DNA from 2 places in the Thermoclostridium stercorarium subsp. stercorarium DSM 8532 genome. Region 2 is predicted to be linked to the other one. Evidence: predicted binding sites of a transcription regulator. Region 2 holds the regulator's gene; the other holds the start of a gene.
What was found. The regulator Rex, encoded in region 2, represses fermentation and respiration genes when NADH is low (regulators of the CRP and FNR family bind a similar motif). The targets are predictions, from matches to a motif close to ATTGTTAANNNNTTAACAAT.
Positions count from the first base shown of each region.

Region 1: the regulator Rex is predicted to act here: its motif matches at 4,290-4,309, upstream of CST_RS02955 (OadG family transporter subunit).

Region 1 covers NC_020134.1:664,799-675,160, forward strand. The annotation lists gene CST_RS02940 (LysM peptidoglycan-binding domain-containing protein) at 1-1,214, shown strand, start outside; gene CST_RS02945 (cofactor-independent phosphoglycerate mutase) at 1,275-2,480, opposite strand; gene CST_RS02950 (sodium ion-translocating decarboxylase subunit beta) at 2,672-3,859, opposite strand; gene CST_RS02955 (OadG family transporter subunit) at 3,886-4,251, opposite strand; gene CST_RS02960 (DUF1858 domain-containing protein) at 4,557-4,763, shown strand; gene CST_RS02965 (DRTGG domain protein) at 4,875-5,231, shown strand; gene CST_RS02970 (ATP-binding protein) at 5,224-5,649, shown strand; gene CST_RS02975 ([Fe-Fe] hydrogenase large subunit C-terminal domain-containing protein) at 5,664-7,001, shown strand; gene CST_RS02980 (hypothetical protein) at 6,991-7,341, shown strand; gene CST_RS02985 (PHP domain-containing protein) at 7,334-8,056, shown strand; gene CST_RS02990 (dihydroorotate dehydrogenase electron transfer subunit) at 8,059-8,835, shown strand; gene CST_RS02995 (dihydroorotate dehydrogenase) at 8,858-9,763, shown strand; gene CST_RS03000 (histidine phosphatase family protein) at 9,815-10,362, shown strand, end outside.
Region 2 covers NC_020134.1:2,494,410-2,504,771, forward strand. The annotation lists gene ispF (2-C-methyl-D-erythritol 2,4-cyclodiphosphate synthase) at 1-469, shown strand, start outside; gene CST_RS10785 (ABC transporter ATP-binding protein) at 542-1,249, shown strand; gene CST_RS10790 (ABC transporter permease) at 1,253-2,857, shown strand; gene CST_RS10795 (redox-sensing transcriptional repressor Rex) at 2,879-3,538, opposite strand; gene hisF (imidazole glycerol phosphate synthase subunit HisF) at 3,738-4,505, opposite strand; gene CST_RS10810 (class II aldolase/adducin family protein) at 4,819-6,108, opposite strand; gene CST_RS10815 (cytochrome c biogenesis CcdA family protein) at 6,396-7,067, shown strand; gene CST_RS10820 (TlpA family protein disulfide reductase) at 7,099-7,803, shown strand; gene CST_RS10825 (TIGR03915 family putative DNA repair protein) at 7,816-8,553, opposite strand; gene hslO (Hsp33 family molecular chaperone HslO) at 8,558-9,475, opposite strand; gene CST_RS10835 (DNA-deoxyinosine glycosylase) at 9,531-10,362, opposite strand, start outside.

The DNA of each region.
Region 1 (10,362 bases), 1.1 Mb from region 2:
ATATCGAAGCATCGGTAGATCATCGCGGAAGCGAATTTTTCTTCGCCGTTGCCGATCACATGGAATATTCCGATGAAGAACAGAAAATGAATTTGTCGATCCTCAGGGAAATTGGCAAATTTCACGAGAAAATAACCGTGCAGGACGGAGATATTGATTATAAAACAAGGGAACTCACCACGAGGGTTACCGAAACGGCCAAATACCTTAAAAGTTTTCATGATATGAATGATGTTCCCGAAAATTCTCCGGAACGTAAAATGGGTTTCGCCGGTCTGCTGATTAACGACGGCAAGGCAGTGGTGTTTACATACGGCAGCTGCCGTGTTTTTTACTGTCATGGCGGTGTTTTCAAACGTGTATCCACCATGCAGCAAAAGGCGCAGCCTTTAATTGAGTCCGGCGTTGTCGGTGAATACAGCGAGGAAATGGAAGACATTGATGATTTCGAAGACATCGAAGATAATTTTCGGGTAAACGACAGGGCTGACGATATTGTCGTTTCATATACAGAACCGATCGAATTATTTGAAGGGGATAAATTTCTTCTAATAAGCGACGGGATTTATGATACCCTCGGTGAGGATAATATCAGGGACATACTTTTAATGCGCAGCGACAGCACGTACATAGCCTATAGAATGGTAAACGAGGCAATGAAAAAGGAATGCGGCGACGATATGACCGCCATGGTGGTAAGCATTGAAAGAATTAAATCTGCTGCCGCCCCCAAAAAAGCTCCTTTGAAGTCAAAATCCCCGGAGCCGAAAAATGTACCTCCGCCGACTTATAAGTACAGGAAAAGCAGCATCAGGAAATATGAAAACATAATTTATTACGTGGCTGTATTTCTTACGGCTGTTCTGATTATTTTGATACTGTTCTTTTTTATAAAGAACCTTATGAAAAACTTAAGTGATCCCGGAGATGAAGTCATTGAGCCTACTCCGATAGCCACATTAACGCCGACGCCTACGCCGGAGGTAACTCCTGAACCGACCGAGGAACCTACACCTACTGAAGCACCGGTGCAGGAATATACCGTCCAGCAGGGGGATACGCTGTCTTCGATAGCAAGAAAATTTTACGGCGATAATTATATTTACGTTGAAAAACTCGGCAAATACAATAATATACCTGCGCCATACGATAAAATCATGCTTGGTCAGAAGATCAAAATTCCGCCGTTGGATGTACTGCTTGAAGTTGAATAAATGCAACAAAAGCGGTTCAGCAAACGCTGAACCGCTTTTTTATGAGTTATTTTGCAAAATTCATGAATTTATTAACTTTTCAATAAGAGTATGTCCCTTTTCAACGAAAATCCCCGTCAATGCCGCGCTTTTTTCAGAATAACATTCATAATTGTTTTTCATCGGTTTATTTTTCCGGTAAAGCACATACGGAACAGGATCTCCCGAATGGGTTCTTGTGGAAAGCGGTGTAGGGTGGTCCGGAAGAAGCAGCAGGGAATAGTCCCATTTTGAAAGCCCCTGAAGCAAAGGCCCCAGAAGTTCGGAATCGATAAGTTCTATGGCTTTTACCTTGCTTTCAGCAAGTCCTTGATGTCCGCATTCGTCCGGCGCTTCCACATGGATGTAAACAAAATCCCTGCCGGATTCCAGTTCTTCCAGGGCGGCCATTGCCTTACCCCTGTAATTTGTGTGGAGATTACCCGTCGCGCCTTCAACATACACGGGCTTGAGTCCTGCAAGCATTCCTATGCCGCGGACCAAATCCACTGCCGATATTACGCTTCCTGAAAGCTTAAACTTGTCATAAAAAGTCTCGAGGGACGGTTTTCTCCCCTGACCCCAGAGCCAAATGGAAGTGGCGGGGTTAAGACCTTTTCTTATACGTTCCCTGTTTATCGGATGGTTTTTAAGTATTTTTGTGCTTTCTTTCATAAGTGACAGCAAAAGCTCACCGCCCTCACCTTTTGGAAGGTAATCCCCGATTTTTTTACCGCTTATGTCATGGGGCGGAGTGAGGTTCAGGTTAAGATTCCCGTTTTTCCACACAAGGCAGTGCCTGTAGCTGATTCCGGGATAGAACGAAAACTCGTCGGAATTAAGTTTTTCGGATATTGCCTTTATCAATTCCCTGGCTTCAATGGTGGTAATTTCGCCGGCACTGTAATCAATCATCGTTTTGTCTTCATATTTTTCCTCATCGGATAGGGTAACCAGGTTACATCTTACGGCAACATCGTTCTCGCCAAGGGATACGCCCATGCTCACCGCTTCAAGGGGTGAACGGCCGGTGTAATACAGTTTGGGATTATATCCGAACACCGAAAGATTGGCCACGTCACTGCCGGGCTGAAGACCGTCGGGAACTGTTTTGACAAGTCCCATTTCCCCGTTTTTTGCAAGATAATCCATATTAGGTTTTCTTGCGGCTTCGAGAGGAGTTCTGTTATGTAATTCGGGTACGGGATAATCTGCCATGCCGTCCCCTATAACAACAACATATTTCATTCCAACCACCTTATACAACAGCCTTTCTATGCTTTATTGCATTCCACAGGGATTTTCCCCGGGCATAAGCGAATATTTTTAATTTATTATATATATATCCATCGACATTGTCTAATAATTAGCTAATTTATGGTAATATTAAGACATAAAAAAAGACAAGTCAAGATGACTTGTCTTTTTTAAAATTATTTTTATCCAACCATCGACAGCAGAACACCTGCTGCAATAGCAGAGCCTATAACACCTGAAACATTTGGGCCCATGGCGTGCATCAGCAGGAAATTCTGCGGATTTGCTTCCTGGCCTACCTTCTGTGAAACGCGGGCTGCCATGGGAACGGCAGATACTCCTGCGGAACCTATTAAGGGATTTACTTTACCTCCGGTGGCCCAATACATGATCTTGCCAAACAGTACGCCTGCCGCGGTTCCAAAGGAGAAAGCAATCAAACCAAGTACTATAATCAGAAGTGCCTGCAATCCAAAACCCGGCTGGCTGAGCTTGTCTGCGCTTGCGGTAGCTCCAACCGTAAGGCCAAGACAAATTGTAATTATATTTATCAATGCGTTTTGGGCCGTATCGCTCAAACGTTCTACAACGCCGCATTCTCTGAAAAGGTTACCGAGCATAAGCATTGAAATGAGCGGAGCGGCTGACGGAACAAGCAAAACCGTAAGAAGTGTAACGACAATTGGGAAGAGAATTTTTTCGGTTTTTGATACGGGGCGAAGCTGTTTCATAACAACTTCCCGTTCTTTTTTTGTGGTAAGAGCTTTCATAATCGGCGGCTGGATTACCGGAACGAGGGCCATGTACGAATATGCCGCCAGCGCAATCGGTCCTAAAAGTTCAGGCGCAAGTTTTGTAGTAAGCCATATTGCCGTAGGACCGTCGGCGCCTCCGATGATGGCTATTGAAGCTGCCTGTTTTTCGGTGAATTTGCCAAGAGCCATAGCTGCCGCATATGTTCCGAAAATTCCGAACTGGGCGGCGGCTCCCAATAATAAACTGCTCGGGTTCGCAATCAGCGGGCCGAAATCGGTCATTGCGCCTATTCCAAGGAAGATCAGCGGCGGGAATATTCCCAGCTTAACACCGAGGTAAAGTATATCAAACAGACCGCCTTCATGAAGTATTGCGCCATAGTCAATGGGGGTTTTATCCCACAGCTCCGGATGCATTAACCCTCCCAGAGGAAGATTTGCTGCGAGCATACCGAAAGATATCGGAACCAGCAACAGGGGTTCGTACTTTTTCACAATGGCAAGGTACAGGAAAATGCACGCAATTACTATCATGACGAAATGAAGAGGTGTCATATTAGCAAAACCGGATTCCTGAATAAGATCGGATATTGCATTAACAAAATTCTGCCACATAATAATCTCCTCTTACTGATGATTTTTTATAGCCTTGTAAGTATATATTCGTTTCTTCCTGCGACATTCCATACAGGGGTTGTATGGCCGATACGCTTGATTGATCTGACTCTGAAACCGGTACCTGAGCCACCCATCGCGGCTACGACCGCAGCGGTAATCGCAGCGATGAGTTCCGGGTTTATACCCTGTGGAGATGAATTGGCTGAATTAATACCGGTGTTTTTTACAGTTTCTTTCCTGGGAACGTTATCATTGTCATTTATGTCGCTGCTGTTTTTGGTTTTACTGAATCTCGAGATTATTGAGGAATACAATTTGATAAAGAGTGTCAGCAGTACAAGTGCGCCAAAAACGACCACCATACCAACCAGAACGACGTTTAACGTCATGTTATGCACCTCCCCACAGAAGATTAGTAAAATATGCTTGTGTTAAAATTATCACAATATTCTTTTTCAGTCAATATAACAAGAGCTTTTTAGATTAATTGTATGCTGTGCAAAAATCCGATAAAACCGGGAGAAATTTTAATATTGAAGTTTATTTCGACTTTGGGGTATAATAAACTTAAATTGTAAAATTAATTTTGTATTTTGGAAAATTTCTGTCCCGGCTGATGGATTCTGGGTATATAATATATAGTATTGGCCGTTGACGGTTGATGTTAATCAAATTTAACAGGGAGGTTTATGAAATGGCAAAAGTTAACGAAGATATGCTTATTAAAGATGTGCTTGAGCTGGACGAAGGCACGGCGCCGATTTTCATGAAGCACGGGATGCATTGCCTGTGGTGTCCTTCTTCTTATTTCGAAAGCATTAAGGATGCATGTGCCGTGCATGGCATAGATCCCAGTAAACTTGTGGATGATTTGAACGAATATCTCAGCAGTAAGCAGTAATAAAAAGCCGCCTTGATTTGGCGGCTTTTTATAAGCGAAATTTCCGTTCGGTGATAAAATTGACGCTGTTTTGACAAAAAATATTACCGTTTTGTTTTAATGAGGTGTTGTATGGTATTAAGTCAGATTAGGGATCTGCTTAATGCAGAAATTCACACATGTGCCGATAAAATGGATATCGACATCAAATCGGCGTGCGGCGCCGATTTAATGAGCGATGTAATGGCATTTTCAAAAGAAAATGCAATGCTTCTTACAGGTCTTATAAATCCTCAGGTTATTAGAACGGCCGAAATGATGGATATGCAGGTGGTTGTATTCGTCCGCGGTAAAAAGCCCACGAGTGAGATGTGCAAATTGGCAGAAGAAAAGGGTATTGTTCTTCTGTCGACGAACTTATCCATGTTTACCGCCTGCGGAGTTTTATACAAAGCCGGAATTGTAGGAAAAGGAAGCGAATGTGAGTAGTCTTATCAGGAAAGAATACGATATTCCTGCCAATGATTTTTCACGGGCAGGGGAAGCGTCAAGTAATGTCAGAAAATTATTAACTCAGTTGGGTGTAAATCCGACTATTATTAAAAGAACATCCATTGCCATGTATGAGGCCGAACTCAACGCTGTGATACATGGGAATGGGGGAAAAGCCCGTGTTGAAATTTTTGAAGACAGGATCGAGATACTGGTTTATGACGAGGGACCCGGGATAGCGGATATTGAGCTTGCGATGCAGGAAGGTTATTCCACCGCGCCCGACTATATCAGGGAAATGGGATTTGGAGCGGGCATGGGCTTGTCAAACATCAAAAAAAATTCTGATAAATTTGTTATAGAAAGTGAACTCAATAAAGGAACAAGAGTTTATATAACAATATATCTGTATTAGGAAAGGGCAGTAATATGGCTGAATATTTCCATTCGGTTACACTCGAAAAGGAAAAATGCCGTGGATGCACCAACTGCATAAAACATTGCCCTACCGAAGCCATACGGGTCAGAAACGGAAAGGCCATGATTATTAATGAACGGTGTATAGACTGTGGAGAGTGCATCCGCGTATGCCCGTATCATGCCAAAAAGGCTGTTACCGATCCGCTTTCGGTAATGAACGAATATGAATTCAGGGTGGCGCTGCCGGCTCCGTCACTGTATGGTCAGTTCGGGAAGGAATATTCAAGGGAAAGAATCCTGAAAGGGCTGACGGAACTTGGCTTTGACTGGGTTTTTGAAGTGGCGCGGGCGGCTGAAATAGTGTCTGATGCGACACGACACATATTAAAATCCGGAAAAGTCAGAAAACCTCTTATATCATCCGCATGTCCCGCTGTAGTCCGTTTAATTCAGGTACGGTTCCCGAATTTGATTAACAATATACTGAAATTGGAATCCCCGATGGAGGTTGCAGCAAGAATAGCCAAACAAACCGTTGTTTCCGAGAAAAATATTCCTGCTGAAAAAGTAGGGGTATTTTTTATATCTCCATGCGCTGCCAAGGTTACAAGCGTAAAGGCGCCGTATGAAAAAAAGGAATCTTCTGTGAACGGCGTTTTTTCAATAAAGGATATACATATTAAACTGATGGAAAAAATGAAAAACATACCACCGGATTGTGACTGTGAGCTGGTCTCATCCGGAGCTTATGGCGTCGGATGGGCGGGCTCGGGGGGCGAGTGTGCCGCCCTTGAAAGACCCAAAACACTGGCGGTTCATGGTATTCACAATGTTATAGCCATATTTGAAGAAATAGTTGAAGAGAAACTGAAGGATGTGGATTTCGTCGAGGCGCTGTCCTGTATTGAAGGATGCCTTGGAGGTCCTTTGACTGCGGTCAATCCGTTTGTTGCAAAAACAAACCTGAAATGTCAGGTTAACAGAGCGAAAAGTAAGGATTTTTCCTCCGAAAACACAGCGGCCGATTATCAGGATTTGTTATGGACAAAGGACATGGAATACAAGCCTATATTAAAGCTTGATGAAAACGTGATGAAGGCAATGATAAAAATGCAGAAACTGGAAGAAATAAATGACGGACTTCCCGGTCTTGACTGCGGCGCCTGCGGTTCACCAAATTGCCGTGCCCTTGCCGAGGATATAGTCAGAGGGCTTGCGTTTGAAACCGACTGCATTTTCAAACTGAGGGAAAAGGTTTCTGATCTGGCCGATCAGATGAAAGCCTTTGAGCATATTTACAGAACAAAACAGGATGGTTCAGGCAGGGGGAAAACAAATGACGGTTAAGGATTTTACGGAGCAATTCGGATACGAAATATTGACATGTGCCGACAAAGCGGATAAAACAGAGATAACAGGGGTTTATATCTGCGATCTTTTAAGCATGGCGATGGCGCGCGTAAAAGACGGGAACATGTGGGTTACGGTGCATACAAACGTTAATATTGTTGCCGTGGCGTATCTTACCAATGCCGCATGCATAGTCATTCCAGAGAATATTGAGGTTGAGGAGATTACCGTCAGCAAAGCAGCTGAAAAGGGAATAATTATAATTCGGGCTCCGCACACAAGTTATGAAATATGTGTAAATTATTATCTAAAAAGTTCGGAGTTGAGCCATGGTTAAAGCGGCTGTGGATTTGCATATTCATTCCTGCCTTTCGCCGTGTGCGAGCAATGACATGACCCCCGGCAATATCGTAATGATGTCGAAAATAAAAGGGCTTGATATAATTTCGGTATGCGATCATAACCATACCGGAAACCTTGAAGCCGTTGCAAAAGTAGCCGGTGAAGTGGGGATTTTATTTATTCCCGGCCTTGAACTTGAAACCAGCGAAGAAATACATATCCTTTGCTATTTTCCTTCATTGGAAAGTGCTTTAAACATGCAGGCCGCTTTAAAGGACTTCTATACCGATATAACTAACAGGGAAGATATTTTCGGAGAACAGTGGATTATGGATGAAAACGACCGGCCGGTGAGAAAGGTGGAACACCTTCTGACGGCTGCCACAAAACTTGATTTATACAAATGTGTTTCACTGGTTCGCGAAATGGGTGGGGTTCCCGTGCCCGCCCATGTGGACAGAAATTCTTACAGTATCATATCAAATCTTGGTTCAGTACCCGAAGATTTAGGCTTTAAAACTCTGGAACTGTCAAGATATACGACAAAGACAGATTTTCTTGACAAATATCCTGAATATTCCGGGAAATTCCTTATTACGTCGTCAGACGCCCATGATCTCGGGATGATTCTTGAAAGGGAATCATTTATTGAGCTGGAACGTCTTAGCGTGTATGATGTTTTTGAAAGGCTGAAGGGTTGTGGAGGATAATTATGAATTTTAATGCTGTGGTTGTCAAAAATGAAAAACTTGCGGAGAATATTTACCTTCTCAGGCTGAAATCCGAAAAAATTTCTCATAACGCAGCCCCCGGGCAGTTTGTTAACATCAAGTGCTGTGACGGCCTGGATACATATTTAAGGCGCCCTGTAAGTATTTTAAGGACTCATGGCCCTGAAAACACTTTTGATATTGCATTTATGGTCAGGGGAAAGGGCACGAGGATTTTGTCATGCCTGAAAGAAGGCGATGCCGTGGATTGCATCGGGCCGCTCGGCAGAGGGTTTACACTTCCTGAAAAAGGAGAAAGGATCTGTGTTGTCGGCGGGGGTATTGGGATATTTCCGCTGCTGTATTTGCTGGAAAAAAGTGCCGGTGCTTACAAAGCGGCATTCCTTGGCTTCAGGTCCGGGGGGCTGGTTGTTTTGGGAAAGGACTTCGAAAAAGCGGCAGATCAGCTTATCATATCAACCGACGATGGAAGTTTCGGAGAAAAAGGGCCGGTGACAACGCCTTTTTTGAAATATCTTGAAAAAGAGAGACCTGACAGGGTTTATACCTGCGGGCCTGCGCCGATGATGATAAAGGTGGCCGACGCATGTAATGAAAGAGGCATATTCTGCGAAGTTTCAATGGAACAGCGTATGGGCTGCGGAATAGGGGCATGTCTGGTATGTGTTTGCAGGATAAAACATAACGATGACTGGGCATATGAGCGTATATGCAGGGACGGGCCCGTATTCAGGGCGGAAGAAGTGATTTTTGAATAATGAATTTGGGGAGGAAGCATTCTTGGACTTAACTGTTAATATTGCCGGATTAAAACTGAAAAATCCTGTGATTGCGGCTTCAGGCACGTTCGGTTTCGGAAGGGAGTTCAGTGAATTTTTTGATTTGAATCTTTTAGGAGGTATTTCGGTGAAGGGGCTTACATTGGCTCCGCGGAAAGGAAACCCGCCGCCCAGAATAGCCGAAACCCCTGCGGGAATTCTGAACAGTGTTGGACTTCAGAATCCGGGCGTTCATGCCTTCGTCCGGGACGAAATACCCTTTTTAAGAAAGTTTGATACATGCATAATAGCAAATGTAGCAGGGAATACCGTCGAGGATTACTGTCGCATGGCGGAGATTTTGTCCGATGCTGATATTGATGCCATTGAACTCAATGTTTCCTGTCCGAACGTTAAGGAAGGCTGCCTCATATTTGGCAGCACAGCGGAGGGAATCTCCAAAGTCACATCGGCGGTCAGGAAGGTATGTAAAAAAACACTTATCGTAAAGCTTTCCCCAAATGTAACCGATATAACCGAAATGGCAAAAGCCGCCGAATACTCAGGCGCCGACTGTGTTAGTTTAATAAACACAATTCTGGGAATGGCTATAGATATAAACTCCAGAAGGCCGGTGCTGGGGAACGTCGTGGGCGGGCTCTCAGGTCCGGCAGTGAAGCCAATTGCGGTACGGATGGTATATCAGGTGTCGAAAGCGGTAAAAATACCTGTTATCGGAATGGGCGGTATTTCAAATGCCGATGATGCAGTTGAATTCATGCTGGCGGGTGCATCTGCTGTGATGATAGGAACCGCGGGTTTTGTCAATCCTTATGTTTGGATCGAAACCATTGAAGGAATAAAACAATACATGGAAAAGCACGGGTTTCAAAAGGTTTCGGATATTACAGGGGCGTTAATTGAATAGGATTGATTTTCAAGGTGCCTGATTCAAATATCCGGGGGAAAGGGTGGAGAGATGAAAACGACGATGATATTTGTCCGGCATGCTGAAGCCGTCGGCAATAAAATAAGGGAGTTTCATGGCTGGACCGACGAAAGCATAACAGAACGCGGGCACATTCAGGCCAGGCTCGTGGCGGAGCGGCTGGCAGATATGAAAATAGACGTTATATACAGCAGTGTTCTGAAAAGAACTATGGAGACGGCTGAGTATATATCAAAAGTTAAAGGCCTTCCGATAATCCCCCGTGAAGACCTGAAGGAAATACACGGAGGGCTGTGGGAAGGCATGCGCTGGGATGACCTTGCGAGGATATACCCCGAAGAATATAACACTTGGGAAACACAGCCCCATATCCATCAGATGCCTGAAGGCGAAAGTATGGTATCTTTCCAGCAGAGGCTCATAAAAGCCATTGAGGATATACTTTCTATTGAACGGGGGAAAAACGTCTGCATAGTGACTCACGGCACTGCAATTCGTGTTCTGTTATGCTGGTTTAAGGGGTTGCCCCTTGAGGATGTAATCACAATCCCGTGGTGTGACAATACGGCCGTGACAAT
Region 2 (10,362 bases):
CAAGGTTGCGATAGGTCAGGACAGCCACAGATTTGATTTTGACAATCATGACAAGAAGCTTGTGCTCGGCGGGGTTTTTTTTGATGGTCCGCCTCTTAAGGGCAACAGCGACGCTGATGTGGTGCTCCATGCACTAACGAACGCAATATCGGGAATAACCGGGGTTAATATATTGGGCGAAACAGCCGACAGGCTCTGTCTGGAACAAGGCATAACCGACAGCAGCGTATATGTCAGGGAAGCATTGAAATATTTAAACGGAGAAATCTGCCATGTATCTTTTTCTGTTGAATGCTTAAAACCGAAAATAAGTCCTAAAATTCCCGACATGAAAAAATCCATTGCCCGATTGCTTAATATTGATGAAAAAAATATAGGAATCACCGCCACCACGGGCGAAGGTCTGACAGACTTTGGAAAGGGTTTGGGAATTCAGTGTTTCTGTATACTTACAGCGTTGGTAAAATAACCGGCCTTTTTACCATGAGCGGTGATTTTAAGTTTACCGAAAATCACCATACCATTCAAAGGAGTCTGAGAAATGCTTCGTATTGAAAACCTGACAAAAAAATACGGTAACAAGACGGCGGTTGACAACCTTTCGCTGCATGTCAAAAAAGGACTGATTTATGGTTTCATCGGCCATAACGGTGCCGGAAAAACAACCACTATTAAATGCTGCTGCGGTATACTGCATTTTGATGCCGGTGAAATTTATATTGACGGAGTATCCATTAAGGAAGATCCCCTCGGCTGCAAACGTAAAATAGCCTATATTCCGGATAATCCTTACTTATACGAATTTCTCACAGGCATAAAATACCTGAACTTCATCGCGGATATTTTCGCTATCCCGCAAACAGAAAGGGAAGAAAAAATAAGAAGATATGCTGATTTATTTGAACTCACCGCCGATCTTCCCCTTCCAATTTCAGCTTACTCCCGCGGCATGAAGCAGAAGCTGGCAATTATATCGGCGCTAATTCACGACCCAAAGCTTGTAATACTGGATGAACCTTTTGTGGGTCTTGATCCCAAAGCCACTCATCATTTAAAAAACATAATGCGTGAAATCTGCAGCAACGGAGGGGCGGTATTTTTCTCCACCCATGTTCTTGAAGTTGCTGAAAAGCTTTGCGACGAGGTTGCCATAATTAAAAACGGAAAACTTGTGATATCGGGCAGCATGGAAGAAGTTAAAGGCAACGACTCCCTTGAAGACATCTTTCTTGAACTGGAGGGAGAATAGGATATGCTTAAAGCTTTGATAATCACACGGCTTCATGCTTTATATAATTCCTTTTTCCACAAACCGGTATCAAGTAAGAAGCGTAATTTCGGTCTAAAAATAATAGTTGCCTTTTTTTCCCTGTATGTCATTGCAAGCTTCGTTTTTATGTTCAGCGCTTTTTTCTCCGGCATTTGCCAGCCGATGGTAAGTTCAGGCTTTACATGGCTGTATTTTGGTATTGCTGCAACTACGGCGATAAGTTTATGTTTTATCGGAAGCGTGTTTTTAACCAAAGGACAGTTGTTTGAAGCTCAGGACAATGAGCTTCTGATGAGCATGCCAATACCACCGGGGTATATTCTTTTTAGCAGAATTCTTGCACTTCTTTTTCTGAACTATGTCATTGAACTGTTTGTGCTGGTCCCTGCAGGCGCCGTTTACTGCATAAAATATAAAGTAACGACGACCGGTGTAGTTTTCTTCTTAATTGAATTTTTATTCCTTCCACTTATACCGCTGACGTTGTCCTGCATTTCAGGCTGGCTGCTCGCGTTTATAAGTGAAAGAGTACGTTACAAATCCTTTATCGTTACACTTTTGTCACTGATCTGCCTTGCTTTATACATCTATTTCATGGCACAGATTAATAAATATCTCGAAGCTTTGATCCGGAATGCAGGCTCCATCGGAATTAAAATCAAAAATTTTGTGTTGCCGGTATACCTTTTCGGAGCGGCATTGGAAAATAAGAATATATATAACCTGATAATATTCATTCTATGGGCCTTCGTTCCTTTCGCCGCAATTTATGCCTTACTGGCGCATAATTTTATCAGAATTGCCACAGCCAGAAAGGGACTTGCCAGAATAAAATACAAAAGACATCGGCTTAAGGTAAGCAGTCCAAAGTCCGCATTACTGCAGAAGGAGCTAAGGCGTTTTTCATCCAGTCCGACATATATCCTGAATGCTTCTTTCGGAGTTGTATTAATCCTTGCCTTTGCCGTAATACTGATTATTTATCCCAATTTGCCGGATTTAATAACCGAAAATTTTTCCGGGTCCGAAACATTCATTAATCCACTGCTTATTGCAATTATTTGTCTTTTATCATCAACGAACATTATATCCGCACCTTCCGTATCCCTTGAAGGTAAAAGTCTTTGGATTATGCAGTCATTACCGGTAGACGGGGCCGATGTACTGATTGCGAAGGCAAAGCTGCATATCGTAATCTGCCTGCCGGCCGTGTATTTCGCATCGCTGATCTGCATATTTGCGGCTAAAATGACACCGGTACAAATTTTCCTGATACTTACGCTTCCTGCAGTCATTACGGTATTCTGCGCAATGTTTGGAGTGGTTATAAACCTTCACTTCCCGAAATTTGACTGGATAAATGAAACAGTTGTTATAAAACAAAGCATGAGTACCGGTGTAGCGTCGCTCGCTGCCGTGGCTTTCATAATTCTTCCCATATTACTGTACGCTTTCCTGCTCGCCCGGATAATGCCGGCGGAAATTTTCATGCTTATTTGCTTAATCATATTCAGCGCACTGTGCCTTTGGATGTACCGATACCTTAAAACGAAGGGAAGCGTGATTTGGGCCAATCTTGGGCAATAAAAAAGAGTACCTCGCGGTACTCTAATTTTGTTTATCCTTTTTTTTCTGCTCCTGTTCCTCCATTTCCTTTATCCGATAGCCCAAAACCGCCAGACCATCACTCAGGTGCACGTTTTCAATCACCACATTGTGAGAAAGTTTAAGATCCTGAGGCGAGAAATTCCATATACCCTTAACGCCGAGTTCTGCGACTTTCTCCGCAACTTCTGCGGTTGCGTGGCTTGGAACGGTGAGTATTGCTATATCAACCACGTGAGTTTTCATAAACTCTTCAAGCCTGTCCATATGCATAATTTCAATCCCGTTTATATACTGCCCAACCCGGTTGGGGCTAATGTCAAAGATCCCTATAAGATCAAAACCCCGTTTTTTAAAATTTTCATAATTTGCCAGAGCATTACCCATGTTACCCGCGCCGATTATTATAGTTGTAAACCGTCTTTCCACGCCAAGTATTTTACCTATTTCTTTATAAAGGGTTTCGACGTTATATCCGTAACCCTGTTGCCCAAAGCCTCCGAAACAGTTTAAATCCTGACGTATCTGCGAAGCCGTGATTCCCATCCTTTCACTGAGCTCTTTTGACGATATTCTTTTTATATCCACTCTTAATAAGTCGGCCAGATATCGGTAATACCTGGGAAGCCTCCTTATAACGGCCATGGAGATTTTCTTTCCCATATTTAAACTCCTCCTGTATTTCATATAACTGCATTGAGACATTTAGCTGCACTCGGTTCTTAAACCGGCCGGCTGGAAATAATTATATAATAAATTGTAAATGTCTGGATTTATTATAGCACCTTTGTGATTTTTTTGTCAAGCTTTGTTATTAGGCAGAAATTCCCCATTCTCAGAGCGTACCCTGAGTGCCGGTTTTTTATTCAGGTATCTTTACTTCAAGCCCCATGCTTCTTAAATACAGTTTTAAATCCATTATTTTTATTTCCCCGAAATGAAACAGCGACGCCGCCAGTACCGCATCGGCCTTTCCTATGGTCAATGCGTCACGGAAGTGTTCAAGTTTTCCTGCCCCTCCTGAGGCAATTACAGGAATATTCACCGCTTCTGCAACCTGGCGTATCAATTCTATGTCATAGCCACTTTTTGTACCGTCCCTGTCCATGCTGGTAAGAAGTATTTCGCCTGCTCCCAGCAATTCAAGTTTTTTCGCCCACTCAACGGCATCAAGTCCGGTATTAACCCTGCCGCCGTTAATATAAACATCCCAGCCTGATGAGTCATTCCGCCTTTTCGCATCAATTGCCGCTATTACGCACTTGCTGCCGAAATTCATCGCCACTTCGGAAATCAACTCAGGATTTTTCATTGCCGCAGAATTTATCGCAATTTTATCGGCTCCTGCCAAAAGAACGCGTCTGAAATCGTCTACAGAGCGAATACCGCCCCCTACAATCAACGGTATACGTACTTTTTCCGCTATGCGTGAAATCATATCTGTAACGATGCCTCTGTTTTCAGTGGTTGCCGTAATGTCAAGAAAAACAATCTCATCCGCTCCTGCCTTCGAATATGCCACTGCGCATTCCACCGGGTCCCCGGCATCAATCAGATTCACAAAATTCACGCCCTTAACAACGCGTCCGTTATGAACGTCCAGACAGGGAATAACCCTTTTTACCGACATACCATCAACCCCGCTTGATTTATGGAATATTATAACCTTTTCCTTACGCCGATAGCAACACCTTTTTACACTTAGGTTTGCCATGTTATATACAAAACCAAACATACTGCTGCCGACAAAATTTTTAATACAAAAAGCGACTGTGCCTCTGAAAACTTAAGGATCAACAAAAAACCGGGATGAAATTTTCCCGGTCTTTTATCGTTATAAAAAAGCATTAAAACTCGTATCAGACTCAAAACACACTGCAAATTTGTCAGTCTTTTCATGTAACGTTCTGACAAGAAAAAACGGGGAATTGTCCCCATGCTTTTCAATCAAGATGAAAAGCTTTTTTCAAGTCATCAATCTGCTGATCATTGATTTCAACAACATTCCCTATGCTTTTTGCGGCAATCAGGGCTTTAGCGCTGAATTCCGCAACCTCAAGCCTGTCATACGCATTCAGCAGCGAGTTTCCCGTTACAATGACACAGTCATTCTCCACAAGGACTATCGGTGTCTGTGGCACAAATAAATCTGCCACCATTGCGGGCTGCATAAAACTTGAGCCAAACGGTATTTTAGGAATATCCCTGAGCAGAATATAGCTTTCGGGTATGGTCCTTGAATCGAAAGGCACGTCTGTAACCGCAAACGTCATTATATTGAACGGGTGAGCAATTATAATCGAGTTAACGTGGGGATGCTTTTCATATATATACTTATGCAACAAAACCGAACGGCTCGGAGTTTTTCCAGCTTCCTTCCTGCCGTTTTCTATGCGTACAAGCTGATCAACGTCGATGTATTTGCGATCCACGTTGTAAGGAGTAATGACAAAAGAGTTTTCATCAAGACGTGTGGAGAATGTCCCCTGAGTGCTGGTGAACAGCCTTTGATTGTAAGCCCTGTGTATAAGATCGCACATTTCCTTTCTTACAAGCCTTTCGTAACTGCTGTAGCCTTTCGGGACAAATTCCTCCATTTCAACATGTCTCTTTTGCTTTGAAATTTCCACATATCTTGGAGTAAGCGAAACAGGATTTCCTATTCTCCGGGCGTTTATTTCCAGGCGCGCACTGAAATCAAGGGTCTCAAATGCCATAAATGCCTGGAACAGATCCTTTCCCACCACAACTGCGCCGTGATTTTCAAGCAATACCGTGTTTATTCCCTGCCTCAGTACTTTTGCAATTTTTTCGCCGAGCTCATCACTTCCGGGAAGACCATACTCAGCCATACCAACTTCCCCGCAGATAAGATTAACATCGGGTATGAGCCTTGTATCAGGAATTTTTCTTACAATACTGAAAGATACCAGCGCAGGCGAATGGGCGTGCAGAACCGCGCCGACATCGGGTCTTTGCTTATATGTGGAAAGATGAAACGGAAGCTCGCTGGAAGGCTTGTGTTTTCCGATGATTGTTCCGTCGGGTTTCACCTGGACAATGTCCTTTGTTGTAAGTGAACCCTTGTCTATACCGGCAGGGGTTATCCAAACATCTCCGTTTTCGTCCTTAATTGATAAATTCCCTCCTGATGTCGTGGTCATCCCGTACCCATAAATCCTTTCCATTATCATAACAATCTGTTCCGCCGGATGCAGCAATTCAAATTTCATAAAATACACTCCTTTTCATAAGACCCCCGACAGTCTCGGAAATTCTCGGTTCCGGAACTTTATTACAATTTTGAACAGGAGCCGGAAATTAAATATTATATATCTTAAGCATGCACTGCACTGTCAGCAGCATTCAAATATCATTCGGCAGTTTAAATAATATAATAGCACAAATTTATGATTTCGGATTAACAAAAGCTTAACATAATTGAAAGAAAAATTTTAATGTTTTGACCAATACAAATGTGGTTATATAAAAATATATTCTTGTGCGCAGGGGTGGTAAAGTGGATTATTTTCTAACATTCCTTGAGGGAATAATAACATTCATCTCTCCATGCCTGCTGCCTATGCTGCCGGTTTACATTTCATATTTCGCAGGGCAGGATTCAAAGGGCGACAGGAAAAAAGCATTAATAAACGCCCTGGGTTTTGTGGTCGGTTTTACAATAATTTTCATTATCATGGGAGCACTCGCAGGTTCGGTGGGAGGTTTTCTGAGAAAAAATCAGGTGTTTGTAAACCTGATTACAGGGCTGATTGTGATTGTTTTCGGCTTAAACTTCTTGGGTGTCGTGAACATTCCACTGCTTAACCGTACAAGGATTCTGGGTTTATCAAATAATGATCCCAAGTTTCTTCATACCGTGCTTTTCGGCCTGGTATTTTCAATCAGCTGGACGCCTTGTGTAGGCGTATTTCTCGGCTCGGCACTAATGCTAGCGGCCTACGGCGGAGAAAGTTTAAAAGGAATATTAATGCTGTTGTGCTTTTCACTGGGGCTCGGTATTCCGTTTGTCATAAGTGCGGTATTAATAGACCGGTTAAAAACATCCTTTGATTTCATAAAAAGAAATTACCGCGTTATCAACACATTATCGGGATCGCTGCTTGTGCTGATCGGCATTCTGATGGCAACCGGCCTTATGGGAAAATTTGTTTCACTGCTGTCGTCATAATATAAATAACATTTAACCACTGGAGGTTTCTATGAGCTCAAAAGTCAGAACAATAACCGGAATGCTTTTGTTAGCCGTTATTTTAGCCGGAGCATATATAGCCTACAACAAATTAAGCCTGATGAACCAACCTGATATCACAGTCCCCGGCGCAGGCAAAACAGGGCAGGCGAATAACAGCACGTCGGGCGAAACAATAACCGATATCTCCGGAAACAATGAAAACACCGATACCACCGACAATTCAGATACCGGTGCACCGGGAAAAAACGAGGATATGCAGTCCGGAGATGAAAAACAGCAGAGCGAGGAACAGAAATATAAAGCCTTTGATTTTACCGTATATGACAGTGAAGGCAAAGAAGTTAACCTTTCGGAGTTCTTCGGAAAACCTATAATTATAAATTTCTGGGCCACGTGGTGCCCGTACTGCATACAGGAAATGCCTCTTTTCGAACAGGGCTTCAGTAAATACAAAGACGACATTCACTTTATGATGGTGCAAAGCATTGACGGAATAAAAGACACAAAGGAAAAGGGGGAAAAATTCATAAATGATAACGGTTACACTTTCCCTGTTTATTTTGACCTCGATCTTGACGCAACTGCTACATACCAGGCTTATTCCCTGCCTACAACCGTGTTCATCGACAGGGACGGATATCTTAAGGCATACCATCGCGGAATGCTGACCGAGGAACTTTTTCAGAAAGGAATTGACTTACTTCTTGAATAGTTTGCAGAAAATTCAGTCCTGCATTTCAGTAAGGTTTTTCCAGTATTTTTTAGGCATAAAACGCATCTGGGCGCGGGGATTCCTGCGCTCTTTTATTGCTATTGATTTGAAAAAGGCTTTCCAAAGAGCTGCATATTCATCTTCTTCGACGGTTTTTTCATCACCGACCTGAGGAACCTTGTCGGTTATCACCAGTTCGCTGCCGTCAAAAACCGCACTTATGTTTCTCTTTCTGTCATGAATTATAAAGGACTGCATTGAAAGCCTTCGCACAAAATGAGGCGCAATTAAAATGGTAATGTTATAATCAGGCTCATATCCTGCATAGAAAATTCCCTCTGTAACTTCCTTGAACCTCAGAAGCCCGAGAAATCGGTGGGCTTCCCTTCCCACTTTTCTGTCGAGGTCAATTATTTTGCTTATTCTTTGATCCTGCAGATAGTCGGTAACCCTTCCGCCCATTTTGTAGCCAATTCTCAAAAAATAATAAATCAAATCGGGCGCATTTTCATCTTCACTCAGCCATGCACGGTAAACAATCTCCTGCGCCCTTTGGGATATTTTTTTTGGAATGGACAAATACACCCGCTCAAACTTGCCCATATCGGTTTCAATTTCCTTAACCTCATCCAGAAAGGACGGGATGTAGGTCGCTTTGTTTTTAATTGACACATCCCGTTCCTTTGATGAATATGCTTCAAATACGCAGGTTAACAAGCCTTCAAAACTGCCGTCGAACAGATAAACCATAAAATCACTCTTTCACCTGTTCATTCCCTTCAGTATTCTTTTCCTGCTTCGCACGCTCAAAAATTTCTCTAATCTCCGACGGGCTGAACACATATTTCGATCTGCAGAAATGGCATACAAGTTCTGTCTCCTTATTATCGGCGGCTATTTCCTCCAAATCCTTAATACCAAGGCTAAGCAAGTTTCTTTCCATCCTCTCCCTTGAACAGGTACATTTAAACCTGACCGGTCTGGTATCCAGATATACCAGTTCTTTCCCCGGCAGTACCTCGTCGAGGATATTCTCCAGCGTTCTGTCAGGTGCAAGCATTTTCGTTATAGGCGGCATTTTCTCTACGCATTTCTCAAGCCATGAAATGTCTTCTTCGCTGCACCCAGGCATCAGTTGTATGAAAATCCCGCCGGAGTTCACAATATCGCCGTTCCTGTCAACAAGAACCCCAAGGCTTGTTACGGTTGGTGTCTGCTCCGAAACGGCGTAATAGTAAGTTATATCTTCGGCAATTTCCCCCGATACCAGTTTCACACGGCCTATATATGGTTCCTTTAAACCAAGGTCGGTGATCACGTCCAGGTAACCTTTCCCCACGGCGCCCGCTATGTCAAACTTGCCTTTGTCATTTAACGGCATATCCAGGTACGGGTTATGGACATAACCCCTTACATTTGAACGGGCATCAGTCACTGCAAGAATACCGCCCAGAGGCCCGTCCCCTTTTATCTGTATTGTAATAGTGCTTTTTTCACTTTTCAGCGTGCCGCTCATCATAGCCGCTGCGGTTAAAGTTCTTCCCAGAGCCACCGCCGGAGTGGGAAACAGATCGTGAACCTTTTTGGCATACGCAACGGTATTAGTGGTAACAGCGGCGTATATACGTATCTGTCCGTCTTTCGTCATCGCCCTGAGCATATAATCTTCCATCGTAAAATAATCACTCCTCTTGAATTTTCCGCAGTAATTATATTTTTTGAAACTATCAATCCGCACTTTCAGCAAAGGAATATTTTCCGGAATATTCAGCTTCCAGCTCAATAAGCATTTTTTGAAGGGGGTTGCCGCCAATTCCCATAAACCCCACATATCTGCCCTTTGACCCAATTACACGGTGACACGGAATAATCAAAGGCAAAGGGTTCTTCTTAAGGGCCTGCCCGACCGCTCTTGCAGCATGCTTGTTCCCCGCCATTTCAGCAAGCTCCCGGTACGTTACCGTGCACCCGTAAGGCACTTTCAAAAGGGCATTGTATACATTTTTTTCGAAGTTTGTTCCCCGTATTTCAAACGGAATGTCAAACGACCGTATTTTTCCCTTGAAATATTCTTCAATCTGATTTTTAGCCAGCTCTGAAATCCTGTTTCCCGAAAATAAGGCAAAACCATCAGTTTCCGGCTCACTGCCGGGCAAAAACACTCCGGTTACAACCCGGTCATCCGCAAGGACAATGATTTCGCCAATCTCAGTTTTTGCCACCGATTTATATTTTACCCGGTTTTCCAAAGTATGCCTTATATAGCGCCACATACGCATTTTTTCTTCCGGCGGAACCGAAGCATTCGCCGGGCTTGTGGACGGCAGCCTTAGAAAATAAATTTCCCGCTTGATTTCAGGCAGCACATGCCTTCTAAAATGTTTCTCGGATGTTTCTCCGTTGCAGAAAACGTATTTTATGTTCGGGTATGCGTTCAATAGCCCGGCGACATCATTCGGAATTTCATCGCAGATGTTTGAATCAAGGCTTCCTTTACGCCTGCATGACTTATAAACATCCCACAGCGCAATCTTTTTGCTTCTCAGAAAATCAATTTTT